One region of the Paenibacillus sp. Y412MC10 genome, then DNA from elsewhere that is predicted to be linked to it. Evidence: a T-box and tRNA genes for the amino acid it is inferred to sense, from the RefSeq annotation. Region 1 holds a T-box; the other regions hold tRNA genes.

Region 1 (3,209 bases):
AGAGTGCCGTCCATGCCGGGAAGCTGATTCAGGACGGGGCGATCGGGCGAGTGGTGCAAGTGATGGGAACCGGACCGCACCGTTTGAATGCGTCCTCCCGCCCGGACTGGTTTTTCCGTCATCAACAGTACGGGGGCATCCTGTGTGACATCGGCTCCCACCAGATCGAACAATTTTTGTTTTATGCGGGATGCCGCGATGCCAAGGTGCTCAGCAGCAAGGTGGGCAATTATGCGAATCCGGAATACCCCGAGCTGGAGGATTTCGGAGATGCAACGCTGGTGGGAGACAATGGAGCCACCAATTATTTCCGCGTCGATTGGCTGACGCCCGGAGGACTTGGCACTTGGGGCGACGGCAGAACCTTTATTCTGGGAACGGAAGGATACATCGAGCTTCGCAAATACATCGATATCGCAAGGCATCCGCAGGGGGATCATCTGTACTTGGTTAACGGTGAAGGAGAGTTTCATATGGAACTCCAGGGGAAAGTGGGCTATCCGTTTTTCGGGGAGCTTATCCTGGACTGCCTGGAACGCACGGAACATGCCATGTCCCAGGAGCATGCCTTCAAGGCCGGAGAATTGTGCGTGATTGCCCAAAATGAAGCCGTGCGCATTCCCTAAAATCATTTATAATAGAGAAAACCCCGTTACGTTGAGGGTTGGGGGTTAGACGACTCCAAAATCGCTAAAGGGGCGATTCTCTAAATGACCTCATCTGTCGATATGATGCCAGGCTTTGACCGCATGCAGCTTCAAGCGCCGTTCGATCTGACCTATTACAATGAACAGCCGCTGTCGGGAGGGCAGTTTCACTCGCATGCTTTTTATGAAATTTATTATTTCCATGAGGGACGCTGCACGTATTTGATCGGCGATTCCGTGTTCACCCTGAAACCGGGGGATCTGCTCCTGATGAACGGGCTTACGCTGCACTGTCCGAACGTTGAACCCGATTCCAGATATGTCAGGAGCATTCTGCATTTTGATCCGGCCTGGATCTGCAGGGGGCTTTCGGAGACGGCCAAATCGATATTGCTGGACCCCTTCGAAACGCTGCGGAATCATCGCATGACGCTGACGGGGGAGAACCGGGAAGAATTCGAAGGGATGCTGGCCGATATACACCGCTTGTCGTCCTCCACGGCCGGCTTTCGCCAAGAGCGGATGACCCTTCGAATCCAGGAGATGATGTACGTCATCGCCGACTGGTGCCAGGCCGCCGTGCAGGATCACGACTCGATCTCGGAGAAGGAGCGGCATGTCCAGCATGTCGTGTCGTTTGTCGAGGAAAATTATATGCTGGATCTGACGCTGGAGGGAATCGCCCGCGACATGCATATCACGAAACACTATTTATCCTCCTTATTCAAGGAAGTAACCGGAACGACGGTGTTCAAATATGTGTATCACCGGCGGATCAACCAGGCAAAAATCATGCTCAGGCTCCACCCCCATCTGAGCATAACGGAGATCAGCCAGGCGTCCGGTTTCAAGCATTTGGCCCATTTCAGCCGGATGTTCAAGGCCATGGTCGGGACCACGCCGGAACATTACCGCAGAAGCGGAGAAGAGCTTTCGTTGACTTGATCGCGCTTTTTGGGTATAATAGCCACATTAAAACGGTAATATGAACGCGATGATGAGGATCAATCGTTCCAATTTCGATCATGCAGAGAGCCGGTGTCTGGTGAAAACCGGTTGACGATAGGGATGAACTCGCCTCGGAGCAATGGTGTTAACCCGGCCGTCGGAGGGCTGTATTCCGGCAGAATCGGCCGATGAAGCATCGTCGTCTTATCCGCGATAAGGATGCAAAGGGAGCGAAAGGCAAAGCATGCCTTTGGCTAACTAGGGTGGTACCACGGGAATCAAACCTCTCGTCCCTAGCGATCAACGCTATGGATGATGAGGTTTTTTTGTTTTTTTGGGCAATGGCGCAGGCCTTGCCTCTCGACTGTGAAGGAGGAGCAATGAAGTATGACGGACAATCAACCAACCGGCCACGGCTACCAGCCGCAGGCCATCGAACCGAAGTGGCAGCAATACTGGGATGAGAACAAAACCTTTAAAACGGAAGAAACCTCGTCCAAACCGAAATTTTACGCGCTGGATATGTTTCCGTACCCATCGGGCGCAGGCCTGCACGTAGGTCACCCGGAGGGGTACACGGCAACGGACATCGTGTCCCGCTACAAGCGGATGCGCGGATACAACGTGCTTCACCCGATGGGATGGGACGCCTTCGGCCTGCCGGCAGAGCAGTATGCGATGGACACGGGCAAACATCCGCGGGAGTTCACCGTGCAGAATATCGATACGTTCCGCCGCCAGATCAAATCCCTCGGGTTCTCGTATGACTGGGACCGCGAGATCAGCACCACCGATCCGGAATATTACAAATGGACGCAGTGGATCTTTATCCAGCTCTATAAACGCGGCTTGGCCTATGTGGCCGAGGTTCCGGTGAACTGGTGCGAAGCGCTCGGCACCGTGCTGGCGAACGAAGAGGTCATCGACGGCAAGAGCGAACGCGGAGGCCATCCGGTCGTACGCAAGCCGATGCGCCAATGGATCCTGCGCATTACCGAATATGCGGATCGCCTGCTGGAGGATCTGGACGAGCTGGACTGGAGCGAAAGCCTGAAGGATATGCAGCGCAACTGGATCGGCAAATCCACGGGCGCCGAGGTCCGTTTTGACATCGAAGGGTATGATGGTCATCTGGAGGTGTTCACCACTCGTCCGGATACGCTGTTCGGGGCAAGCTACTGCGTCCTGGCACCGGAGCATGACCTCGTGGACAAAATTGCGACAGCCGATCAGCGTGAAGCGGTGAAGGCTTATCAGGATCAGGCAGCACGTAAAAGCGACCTGGAGCGGACGGATCTGGCCAAGGATAAAACCGGCGTATTCACGGGCGCGTATGCCGTCAATCCGGTAAACGGCGCCAAGGTACCGATCTGGATCGCGGATTACGTGCTTGCCGGCTACGGCACCGGTGCCATTATGGCGGTTCCGGGACATGACAGCCGGGACTGGGAGTTTGCGAAGCAATTCGGTCTTCCGATCATTGAAGTCGTTCAAGGCGGAAACGTCGAGGAGGAAGCATATACCGGCACCGGCGCGCACGTGAATTCCGGCTTCCTGAACGGGCTGGATAATGAAGCGGCTATTCAGGCGATGAATGAATGGCTGGAGAAAGAG
Region 2 (3,209 bases), 160 kb from region 1:
ACGTTCGTTCTGTATCTTAACAAATGGGTTTGAAATATTCAAGAGAAAATTCTATCCGGCGCACCGGGATCGAAGCCTTTCCAAAAAAATAACCGTTACCTCCAAAAGGCAGCGGTCATTGTCTTACATGCGAACGGCTTATTAATGGTTGACTTCGATGAACTTGCGTGATTTCTCATGGTAGGACATCAGCTCCGATACGGTAACAAATGAATAACCTCTTTTTTGCAGCTCCGGCAAAATCACCTTGAGGGCTTCAACCGTCTGCGTACTGCTGGGTACAAAATCGTGCATAAGTACGATGTCGCCGTTACGGGCGTTATCCAGAACCTTTCGGACAATGCGGTTGACGCCGGGCTTTCGCCAGTCGAGGGTATCCTGGTGCCATGACCACAATACGGTCAGCATGCCCAAATCCTTGCTCGTACTCACAATGGCTTCATTATAGCTGCCCCCGGGCGGGCGGAACAGTACGGTCTTCATGCCGGTGGCTTGATAGATCGCATCCTGCGTTTGATTCAGTTCACTTGATAACTTCGTGACGTTAATATTGTGAAAGGGCGGATGCGTATAGGAGTGGTTGCCGATTTCATGTCCTTCCTGAAGCTCCCGCGCGACGATGTCGGGATGTTTCTCCACCCGGCTGCCTACAACGAAGAAGGTGGCTTTAGCGTCATACCGCTTTAACAGATCCAGAATTTGAACGGTATTATGCTCGTCCGGGCCGTCGTCAAAAGTGAGGGCGATCACCTTGTTCTGCGTGGGCACTTCCCACACGATCTCGCCGCGCTCCTCATAATAATCTCTGCCTTTGGAGGCAGAAGGCACGTGCTCCGCATGCACATGGCCGGGATAACCAAGAATCAGCGCAAGGGCAAGCAATGAGAAGGCTGAGCATGTTCGTTTTTTCATGTCGATGGGTTTCCTTTTCTTCTGTTGTTCTAGTCTCCGCATGTAAGCACGCGAGCTTCATTTAGGATGCACGGTAACCGAGAAATTATTCTATAGGAAGCTCCAGCGGGGAAAGCAAGCGCGCCGATTGCGAAGGAGTCCCTTGATTTGCTGTCAGTACCTACAAGCAGAGCGATGGCGCTAGTTCATCGAGATGAATGCTTGGCCCGGGGTGATGCGAAAAATTATGAGTTTCATATATTGACATCATATGGTTGTACATGGTATTATCGATTTTGTCGCTAAGACGAAATGTGCACACCTAGATTTCGGGATGATCTCGCAAAATATTGCGAATTCCACGCGTACCTTCGGGCTTTTCAAGTGAACGTGAACGACGCTAGGAACATGCGCGGATACAATATGCCGGGGTGGCGGAATTGGCAGACGCACAGGACTTAAAATCCTGCGGTAGGTGACTACCGTACGGGTTCGACCCCCGTCCTCGGCATTATAACAGCGTCTGGTATGATGCAAAATAAGTCGGCCCCTGCATGGGTGCCGGCTTATTTTTTAAATCGACGCAAATTCATCAGCGGGCGTTGTTCCTGCGGACCGAAGCGGAAGATGCCGCGTCCTGATTAAAGTGATCGCATTTCTTTTATGATTCCATGCTGACCTGCGTGAGGAGGAGGGAGAGGAGACATGCGGATGTTTAACAATGATTGGGACCTTATCCTGCAGGGAGAAGTGGATAAGCCTTATTTTCAAGCTTTGATGGAACGGGTGGATGAAGAGTACCGGCGCAGTACGGTGTATCCTCCCAAGGAAGACATATTTCGGGCTCTGCAGCAAACATCGTACCAATCGACGAAGGTCGTTATTTTGGGACAAGACCCTTATCACGGTCGCCGGCAGGCGCAGGGACTGAGTTTTTCCGTCTCGCCCGGGGTTGCGATTCCTCCGTCTTTACGCAATATACATAAGGAGCTTTCATCGGATCTGGGGATTTCCGCTCCGAATCATGGATCCTTGCAATCATGGGCGGACCAGGGAGTTCTGCTGCTCAATGCCGTGCTGACGGTTCGCGAGGGCGAGCCGAACTCGCATAAAGGCATCGGGTGGGAGACCTTCACCGATAAGGTCATCGCGAAACTGAACGAACGTGAAAGGCCCATGGTGTTCATATTATGGGGCAGTTATGCACAGAAGAAAGGTTCCTTCATAGACCGAAGCCGTCACAAGGTGCTTGAGTCCAGTCATCCGAGCCCGTTTGCAGCGCACAAAGGATTCTTCGGCAGCCGTCCATTTTCAGCATCGAATGCTTTTTTAATGCAAGAGGGTATGGATCCGGTGAATTGGGACATCCCGAACACGCCGGACGATGGAGATGAATAATCCGCGAGAGGTGACCTTCATGAAGCATTGGATTGGTCGTCATGTTGTCATTCAGCGTCTAGACGGGGCGAAAAGCACGGTTGAAGGTGTGCTGAAAGGGTGGGATCCCGTTCAGGAGAAAGTGATTCTAGGCCCGGGGGAGCTTATCATTCCGTTTCGAGCCATTCATAGAATTATGCCGAGGAACTCCTATCCGGCCCTGAACTCCATCGGTTATGTCGTGAGTCATACCATTCAATTCGATAATGCCGTTTATTTTGGATCCTGCGTCATGGTATGGAGGGGCAACCAGCTGGTGTCTTCCCAGGCCATCCTGACATCTCACGATGAGGATACCGTCACACTGTCGAATGGCACGATATTGCGTAAGGACGAGCATGATTTCGTGGTTCGATCCCTGCGCGGCAATGCGTGATTCTTTTAAAATAAAGGATGTCCCACTAGCCAGCGCAAAGTTGGCGGGGACATCCTTTTTTGCTGTGAGGCGCCATCATGCGTCCTCTACTTTTTCGGCGAGGAACAGCTCGTAAATTCGCACCGCGATAATTTTGATGATCATGTAGGCCGGAATGGCCAGCAGGATGCCGAGCAGTCCGAAGAAGTCGCCGCCTACAAGAATGAGGACAACCGTGGTCAGCGGGTGAATATCCAGCTGTTTCCCGTAGATGACGGGCGTCAGAATATTGTCTTGAATCTGTTGGGCGATGACAATGACCACGACGGACCATATCGCGATGGAGGGCGATTCGATAAATCCGATGATGACGACAGGAACGGTCGCCAGCAGCGCACCGATGTACGGGATGAAATTCAAGAAGAAAGAGATCACCGTCAAGAGCAGGGAATAGGGCAGTCCGATAATCAAAAATCCGATATAGATCATGACGCTAAGTATAAGATTCAGGATCACTTTGCCGATA
Region 3 (3,209 bases), 3.2 Mb from region 1:
GAGGGGAGGGCATATCCAGTGGCCTGTACGGAGTAACCGGCAGCAATTGCTTTAGGGATGGGTCTATGGGTAATAGATGTTTTATAATGAAATGGAGAAAGGATTAGTGAACTGAGCTGAAGGAGGGAGAGTTCGTGATGAAGAAACGTCAAGCAGTGAAAAAGCTGCTGGCCGGTTTCATGGCGGCAGCGATTGGGATCGCCGTTTTCCAGTTCGGAGGAGAAGAAGTTTGGGCTTCGGGCACATCTTCAGACCAACCTATTGAAGTTAGGGTGAATGGCGGCAAATTGCTGCTGGATTCGCCAGCTTTTATTCATCAAGGGAGGGTGATGGTGCCATTCCGCGGCATTTCGGCAGCAATGGGTGCCGAAGTGCGTTGGAATCAAGCCGATCGGACGGCGGTCGTGAGAAATGGCAAACATACAACGAGTTATACCGTTGGGCATACCCGTGCCATGAAAGACGGCAAGGTCGTGACCTTGGATGCTCCGCCTCTTCTCAGGGAGGGACGGGTTTACATCCCGCTCCGTTTCTCGGCTGAAGGGCTTGGAGGCAAGGTTGCCTGGGATAACAAGGCAAAAGAAGTTATGATTTATCCGCTGCTCACGCCGAAAGAGGCAGAAGCCGCCCTATCCAAAATCAGTGCTGAAGCGATCGCATTATTGAAAAACAAGGATTTTGAGAAGCTGGCCGAACTCGCTCATCCAGACGGAATCACCTTCTCTCCGTATGCTTACGTCGACCGGCAGAAGGACGTAACGCTCAGCAAGCAGCAGCTGCGGCAGGGATTGAACAACGACGCCGTTTACCGATGGGGTGAGTTTGACGGCAGCGGAGAACCGATTTCGATGACTTTTGATGACTATTACAAGAAATTCATTTATTCGCTGGACTTTGCGAAGGCGCCGTGGATCGGATACAACCAATCGAAGAGCGAAGGAAATACGGTGAACAATGCCAGCAGCCAGTACAGAGAGGCCGGCATCGTGGAGTATTATTATGATGGAGTTGATCCTGATTATGCGGGCATGGACTGGGAAAGCCTGCGGCTAGTGTTTGAGCGGTATGAGGATCGTTGGGTATTGTCCGGCATCATACATGATCAATGGACGATCTGAGACTGGCCTGATTAGTCGAAACCATGATGAAATGATGGTTTCGACATTTTTTTTGAAAAAATGCTTGCTTTTTAGCTTGGGGCGTAATATACTCTTAATTACGGTGATCAACACGATCACGACTTACATAATATGCGGTCGTGGCGGAATTGGCAGACGCGCACGGTTCAGGTCCGTGTGGGCTTACCCCCGTGGAGGTTCGAGTCCTCTCGACCGCATCTATGAAGCAAAGCTGTTTTTCAAGTGGAATTCGACTTGAAAAACAGCTTTTTTCGTTCCTCTTCATGTGGAAATCGCGTTATACTGAATAGGAGGTACCGTTCCGTATGAGGGTGATGGAATGGGACGAATAGCGTAAATAGCCGTTACGGTTGGTATTTTAGAACATAAGGGGTGTGATCGCATGATAAAACCTCGAAACAGGATGGGCTTTATGCTGATGATGTTGATCGCAGTCAGCGTAGCTGTCGGATGCCAGTCATCGGATAAAGGGAATGGGGCCGGGCCTTTGCCGACTGAAGCATCGGCGAATTCCCCCAAGGGAGATATTCCTCAGGCAGCGCCGCCTTCCGGCACGGATGAAACCTCAGGCCATACGGATGGCAGCGCAGGAAACGGTTCCGCAGCAGACACGCAAGAAGATCCAGCGGCCGAACCCGATGTGGATTTATCGGATGTGACGGCAGTCCGGCTCGTTAATCATAACTCAGGCTGGATCGGCGGAGAAGGCTGGATTGCTTTTAGTGATGACGGAGGCACGGAATGGGAGGTTCAAGCTCAGCCGAAGGGCACAGTACGCCAAATCTTTGCGCTGAACGGAAAGCAGGCCTGGACCGTGATGGAGAATAACGATCTGTACCGTACGACGGATGGCGGAGAAACATGGAACCGGATAGGAAGCACGCCGAATGCCGGCTTTCTCCATTTTATCTCGCCCGAAACGGGATTCAGCGGTCAAGCCAAAACCGAGGACGGAGGCAAGACCTGGAGCATTCAGGATATGCCGGATACGACCACCCGAGGCCATGACCAAAGAGCCGCCACTGACGGAGTCGTTCAACATTTCAAAAACGATGGCGTTAAGCCTGGGAAATTGTACGTTATAAACGAGACGAAGACCCATAACTAATCATAACAAAGCAGACCGGAAAATTACCGGCCTGCTTTTTTTGAGCTTATGCCTAAATGTTCATCAAGAATCAGGCAGAACGACGAGCCTCGCATGGTTTTTAAGGGAGCTCTTTGAATATTCTTCGGGAGCCTGCCCAAATACCGGCTGCAATTCCGAAAAAACCGAAGAGGGATACCAGGGCCATCAGATTGTAGGAGTGCCATCCGAGCAGGAATCCGATGCCGCTTCCCATGGTCGTTCCAGCCAGCAATCCCAGTGAAGCGCCAATTTCCTTCTGACGCAGCTTCATTCGTCAGTCACCTCATTCCTGGATGCTTTCGTATGCCCGATGTTACTTGTATTCCCTGAAAACCTCAAACTATGCCATGACACAAAATAAGCCCGGCTTGGCCGAATGGAGTCCGGCAAGCAGAGCATTTGTGTCAGATCATAAGTATGGTTATTGGTTTAACGGTAGTTTTATCGGGACTCTTGCTTCAGTGCGCAATCTGCGAATAACACAGACTTAGGGATTCGAAAGAACTGTTCCGCTTTCTCCTGGAATGCTGCTGAAGGTACGGTGCCTTGGTGCAGCCATTTGCGGAACGTGCCGGGATGCACGCCGATCCAGCGGCTGACATCGCTCACCGACAAATCATGAACCATGCACAGGCCTGTCAGAATCCGATTGCTGACCGGAGAGCGTGTCAAGGTGCGTTTCATGAATCGGGAAAGGCGCTGGCTGACAGATCAAGGGCGACTTGTCCAGCAATTCTTCTCTGAAGAGAATGTGGCGGGGATAACCCAAGTAGTCGCAGGCTTTCTCCAGGTTGTTTTTTCCGGGAACGCGTCCCTCATATACCCAGGCGCTGACGCTACGGGAGGATACTCCCAGTTCCTCGGCCAATTGCGACAATTTGATATCGTTGGCCATAAGTACGGCTAGCAGGACGCGGTTACGAATTTGGCAGCGGGTCGGC
Region 4 (3,209 bases), 3.1 Mb from region 1:
TATATAGAACATCTCTTAATCGGGATGTTTGTCGATATCGCAACGCATTCAAAAGACCTAAATGATCTCATTTAGGTCTTTTTTTGCACAGTAAGTGATGAAGGAGGCATGGCGATGATCAGCGATGAAAGACTCGATGAGCTGCGGATCTCCGGCGAACTGGTCCGGGTTGTGCGGGATGGGCTGGAGACCAATGATATCATAGGGTTCGTCGTAGCCTGGGACCCGGAGCAGGTTATCATCCGCCGCAGAAACCGGCGGGTCGTTAAACTGGATCGGCGCTACAGCTACCAGCTCAAAAAAGAGCCAAGAGTCAGCCCGGTCGAAGAATAAGCATAGATCTCGAATTCGTCGGACAACTTAACCTCGAAAACTATTTTTTCGGGAAGAGGTGCTTTTGGTTATGGAAATGTCCAATGACAAGGTCTCGGCATACAAGAATGAAATTCAGAATTTGAAGCAGAGCATGCCGGACATGGCAGAAGCGTATCATCAGTTCACCGGCGTTTGCTTTCAGGATGGCGAGCTGGATGCGAGAACGAAGCAGCTGATCGCGCTTGGGATCGGATTGTTTGCCAACAATGAGCTGTGTACCTTCTACCATATGGAGGAAGCCCGTGCCAAGGGAGCCTCGGATGCTCAGATCATGGAGGCCGTAGCCGTGGCGTCTGCCGCCAGCGCGGGACATGCTCTCTCGCAGGGACTGACCCGCGTGCAGCATAACCTTCATTGATCTGTGATAAAAAATAACCGTCTCTCCCGAAGCGCTTGTACAGCCGGGGAGGCGGTTATTCTTTCGTTTAAGGAACGGCGATGTTAGCGCGCGAAAGCAGCGGCAGGAGGATGGGCTTGCTCGGAGGAATCGCTCTGAGGCGGAACCAGTCCGAGATACGCTCGCATGCGATCCATCATCTCCTCACGGAAGGATGGCCATAGAATGTTCATCGACCCAATGTACCCCCGGCAAGCATATCGTGCCTGAATCCCGTCCTTGCTTTGCCCGATGTCATATACCTTGATCGCCCGCTTGGTGAATTCCTGCTTCACCTCTCGAAGAAGCACGGCAGCACGTTTGGCGCCGTTTCCCACAACCTCTACGTACAATTGAGGGGTTTTGAATACCCCGCTCTCCTGAATGATCCGGCAATCCCGTTCAAACACCTTATGAATGAACATCAGCAGCAGGTAACTCTTGATCAATGCCCGTTCTTCCGTTGTAACAGCCTGTATGGCCATCAACATCACCGCCTTTATATAGAAAATGGATATTGAATGAGAACTTATGTTCTTATTTTAACCGAAAACAAGGTTTTTAATCAAGCTCAAAAAAAGTGTTGACTCGATTTATTTAGCGTGATATTATATATCTTGTCGCCGCTGATAAGAGCTTGGCTCGAAGGTGGACAACATACATGCGGTCGTGGCGGAATTGGCAGACGCGCACGGTTCAGGTCCGTGTGGGCTTACCCCCGTGGAGGTTCGAGTCCTCTCGACCGCATCTAATGAGAAAGCTCGTAAACTGTTCTTGCAGTTTACGAGCTTTTTTGTTTTGGAATTCTCTGGGACTGTGCGATGCAATCGATAGCCAATGCGGCACAGGCCGAAATTACCGCTGACCTCCGCGGCACGCAACGAATAGGAGAGCCAACGATCTTACGGTGGCCGGCAATGTTCTGCAATCCGTCGGAAATGCGCTGCAGGTGATTGCGGAAGCGGAGGATTCCTGATTAACATTTATGCCTCTAATTACATATTTGAATAGCTTTTCTCAAACAATACGGTTAGGTAAGGCTATCATGATGATGAGTGGAAAGGGGCGTAACAATGCGGAAAAGATATAGAAAATCGATTATCTTGCTGTGTTTGGTATGGGGGATCTCGAACGGAGCACAGATCGGGTACGGGGCGGGGGTGGTTAATGCTCCTGATTCGTTCAACCATGATACTCGAAACGTGCACGAAGAATCCGATCACAGCAGATCCGTCCAGGAAAAGAAGCCGAATAAGCTGGCTGTCATTATCGATGATTTTGGCAATGATCAGAAAGGGACCGAGGAAATGCTCAATCTGCCTGTCAAAATCACGGTGGCCGTGATGCCGTTTTTGCCGACGAGCAAGAAAGATGCCGAGGCCGCGCACCAGCAAGGGCATGACGTCATTATTCATATGCCCATGGAGCCTAAGCAGGGCCGGTCTTCCTGGCTCGGACCAGGTGCTATCTTAAGTTCGCTCACCGATGAGGAAATTCGTAAACGCATGGAGGAGGCAATCGATTCGGTTCCTTATGCCGTTGGGATTAATAATCACATGGGCTCCAAGGTTACCGGGGATGAACGGGTCATGTCCATCGTGCTCGACGTTTGTAGGGAGAGAGGGCTGTTTTTCGTCGACAGCAAAACGAATTACTACAGCGTGGTCGGCAAACTGGCAGCGAAGAAGGGAATGCCGTCCATCTCCAACGATATCTTTCTGGATGACGTTCATACCGTTCAGCATGTGAGCAAGCAGCTGCAGACCGCGGCGCAGCATGCGGAAGAAAGAACTTCCTGCATTGCAATCGGCCATGTTGGCGTATATGGAATCCGGACGGCAAAGGCGCTGAAAGGCACGATCCCGGAACTGCAAAAAAAGGTGGAGTTCGTCGGGATCAGCGATCTCGTCAGGGAGCACTCAAGCTGGCGGCCTGATCCGCTGCGCTCGTATTAGATCTTCCTGGAGCACAGAAACAGGTCCGGAATCGAGTGACGAGACCGGTGGAGGGTCCAAACGTTAAGATCAGCCGAGACCGGGTATTTAATATAAAACGAACGGCCTTCCGCGCAAGAGTCCCGGTGATTCCGAGTTTCATGCTTGGAAGGCTGATTATATGTTGCGCTATATTATCGGATGCGGGCATCGGTGAGTTTGAATTGACCTACCAGCTGCTGCATCGATTTCGCTATGGCTTCGACATTGCCTGAGGTGTACCTTACGCTTTCGATTTCCTGCGACAGCTCCTGCACTTTGCTCTCCACATCCTTGGAAATCTTTCGGTTCTCCTTGCTGACCGAAGCGATTTTCTCCATCAGCTGAACCACTTCATCTACGGCCTGGTGCTTGCGCAGATCGTCTTCGGCTGCGGCGGCAAGCAGCTCGGAAGCCGCAGAAACCAGCAGGTTTCCTTCTTCCACGACCCGGGTCCCTTCCTTCATCGATAGAACGGCGTGCTG

Evidence for each region. A T-box is a leader RNA that pairs with one kind of tRNA and senses whether it is charged. The one in region 1 lies ahead of leuS (leucine--tRNA ligase), so its partner is inferred to be a tRNA-Leu.
Region 2: it encodes a tRNA-Leu, which carries the amino acid that the T-box ahead of leuS (leucine--tRNA ligase) is inferred to sense. The anticodon was not compared.
Region 3: it encodes a tRNA-Leu, which carries the amino acid that the T-box ahead of leuS (leucine--tRNA ligase) is inferred to sense. The anticodon was not compared.
Region 4: it encodes a tRNA-Leu, which carries the amino acid that the T-box ahead of leuS (leucine--tRNA ligase) is inferred to sense. The anticodon was not compared.

Annotation. Positions count from the first base shown of each region.
Region 1 covers NC_013406.1:2,027,106-2,030,314, forward strand. Annotated here, with positions in the region: gene GYMC10_RS08625 (Gfo/Idh/MocA family protein) at 1-626, shown strand, start outside; gene GYMC10_RS08630 (AraC family transcriptional regulator) at 711-1,592, shown strand; T-box leader at 1,633-1,893, shown strand; gene leuS (leucine--tRNA ligase) at 1,983-3,209, shown strand, end outside.
Region 2 covers NC_013406.1:2,186,148-2,189,356, forward strand. Annotated here, with positions in the region: gene GYMC10_RS09335 (polysaccharide deacetylase family protein) at 142-912, opposite strand; tRNA gene GYMC10_RS09340 (tRNA-Leu) at 1,317-1,402, shown strand; gene GYMC10_RS09345 (uracil-DNA glycosylase) at 1,603-2,289, shown strand; gene GYMC10_RS09350 (hypothetical protein) at 2,309-2,704, shown strand; gene GYMC10_RS09355 (AI-2E family transporter) at 2,780-3,209, opposite strand, start outside.
Region 3 covers NC_013406.1:5,242,454-5,245,662, reverse strand. Annotated here, with positions in the region: gene GYMC10_RS22940 (copper amine oxidase N-terminal domain-containing protein) at 138-1,118, shown strand; tRNA gene GYMC10_RS22935 (tRNA-Leu) at 1,253-1,336, shown strand; gene GYMC10_RS22930 (WD40/YVTN/BNR-like repeat-containing protein) at 1,522-2,247, shown strand; gene GYMC10_RS22925 (hypothetical protein) at 2,348-2,539, opposite strand; partial or broken gene GYMC10_RS22920 (helix-turn-helix domain-containing protein) at 2,710-3,209, opposite strand, start outside.
Region 4 covers NC_013406.1:5,149,779-5,152,987, reverse strand. Annotated here, with positions in the region: gene GYMC10_RS22515 (hypothetical protein) at 115-333, shown strand; gene GYMC10_RS22510 (carboxymuconolactone decarboxylase family protein) at 404-733, shown strand; gene GYMC10_RS22505 (hypothetical protein) at 817-1,236, opposite strand; tRNA gene GYMC10_RS22500 (tRNA-Leu) at 1,415-1,498, shown strand; gene GYMC10_RS22495 (divergent polysaccharide deacetylase family protein) at 1,825-2,706, shown strand; gene GYMC10_RS22490 (methyl-accepting chemotaxis protein) at 2,880-3,209, opposite strand, start outside.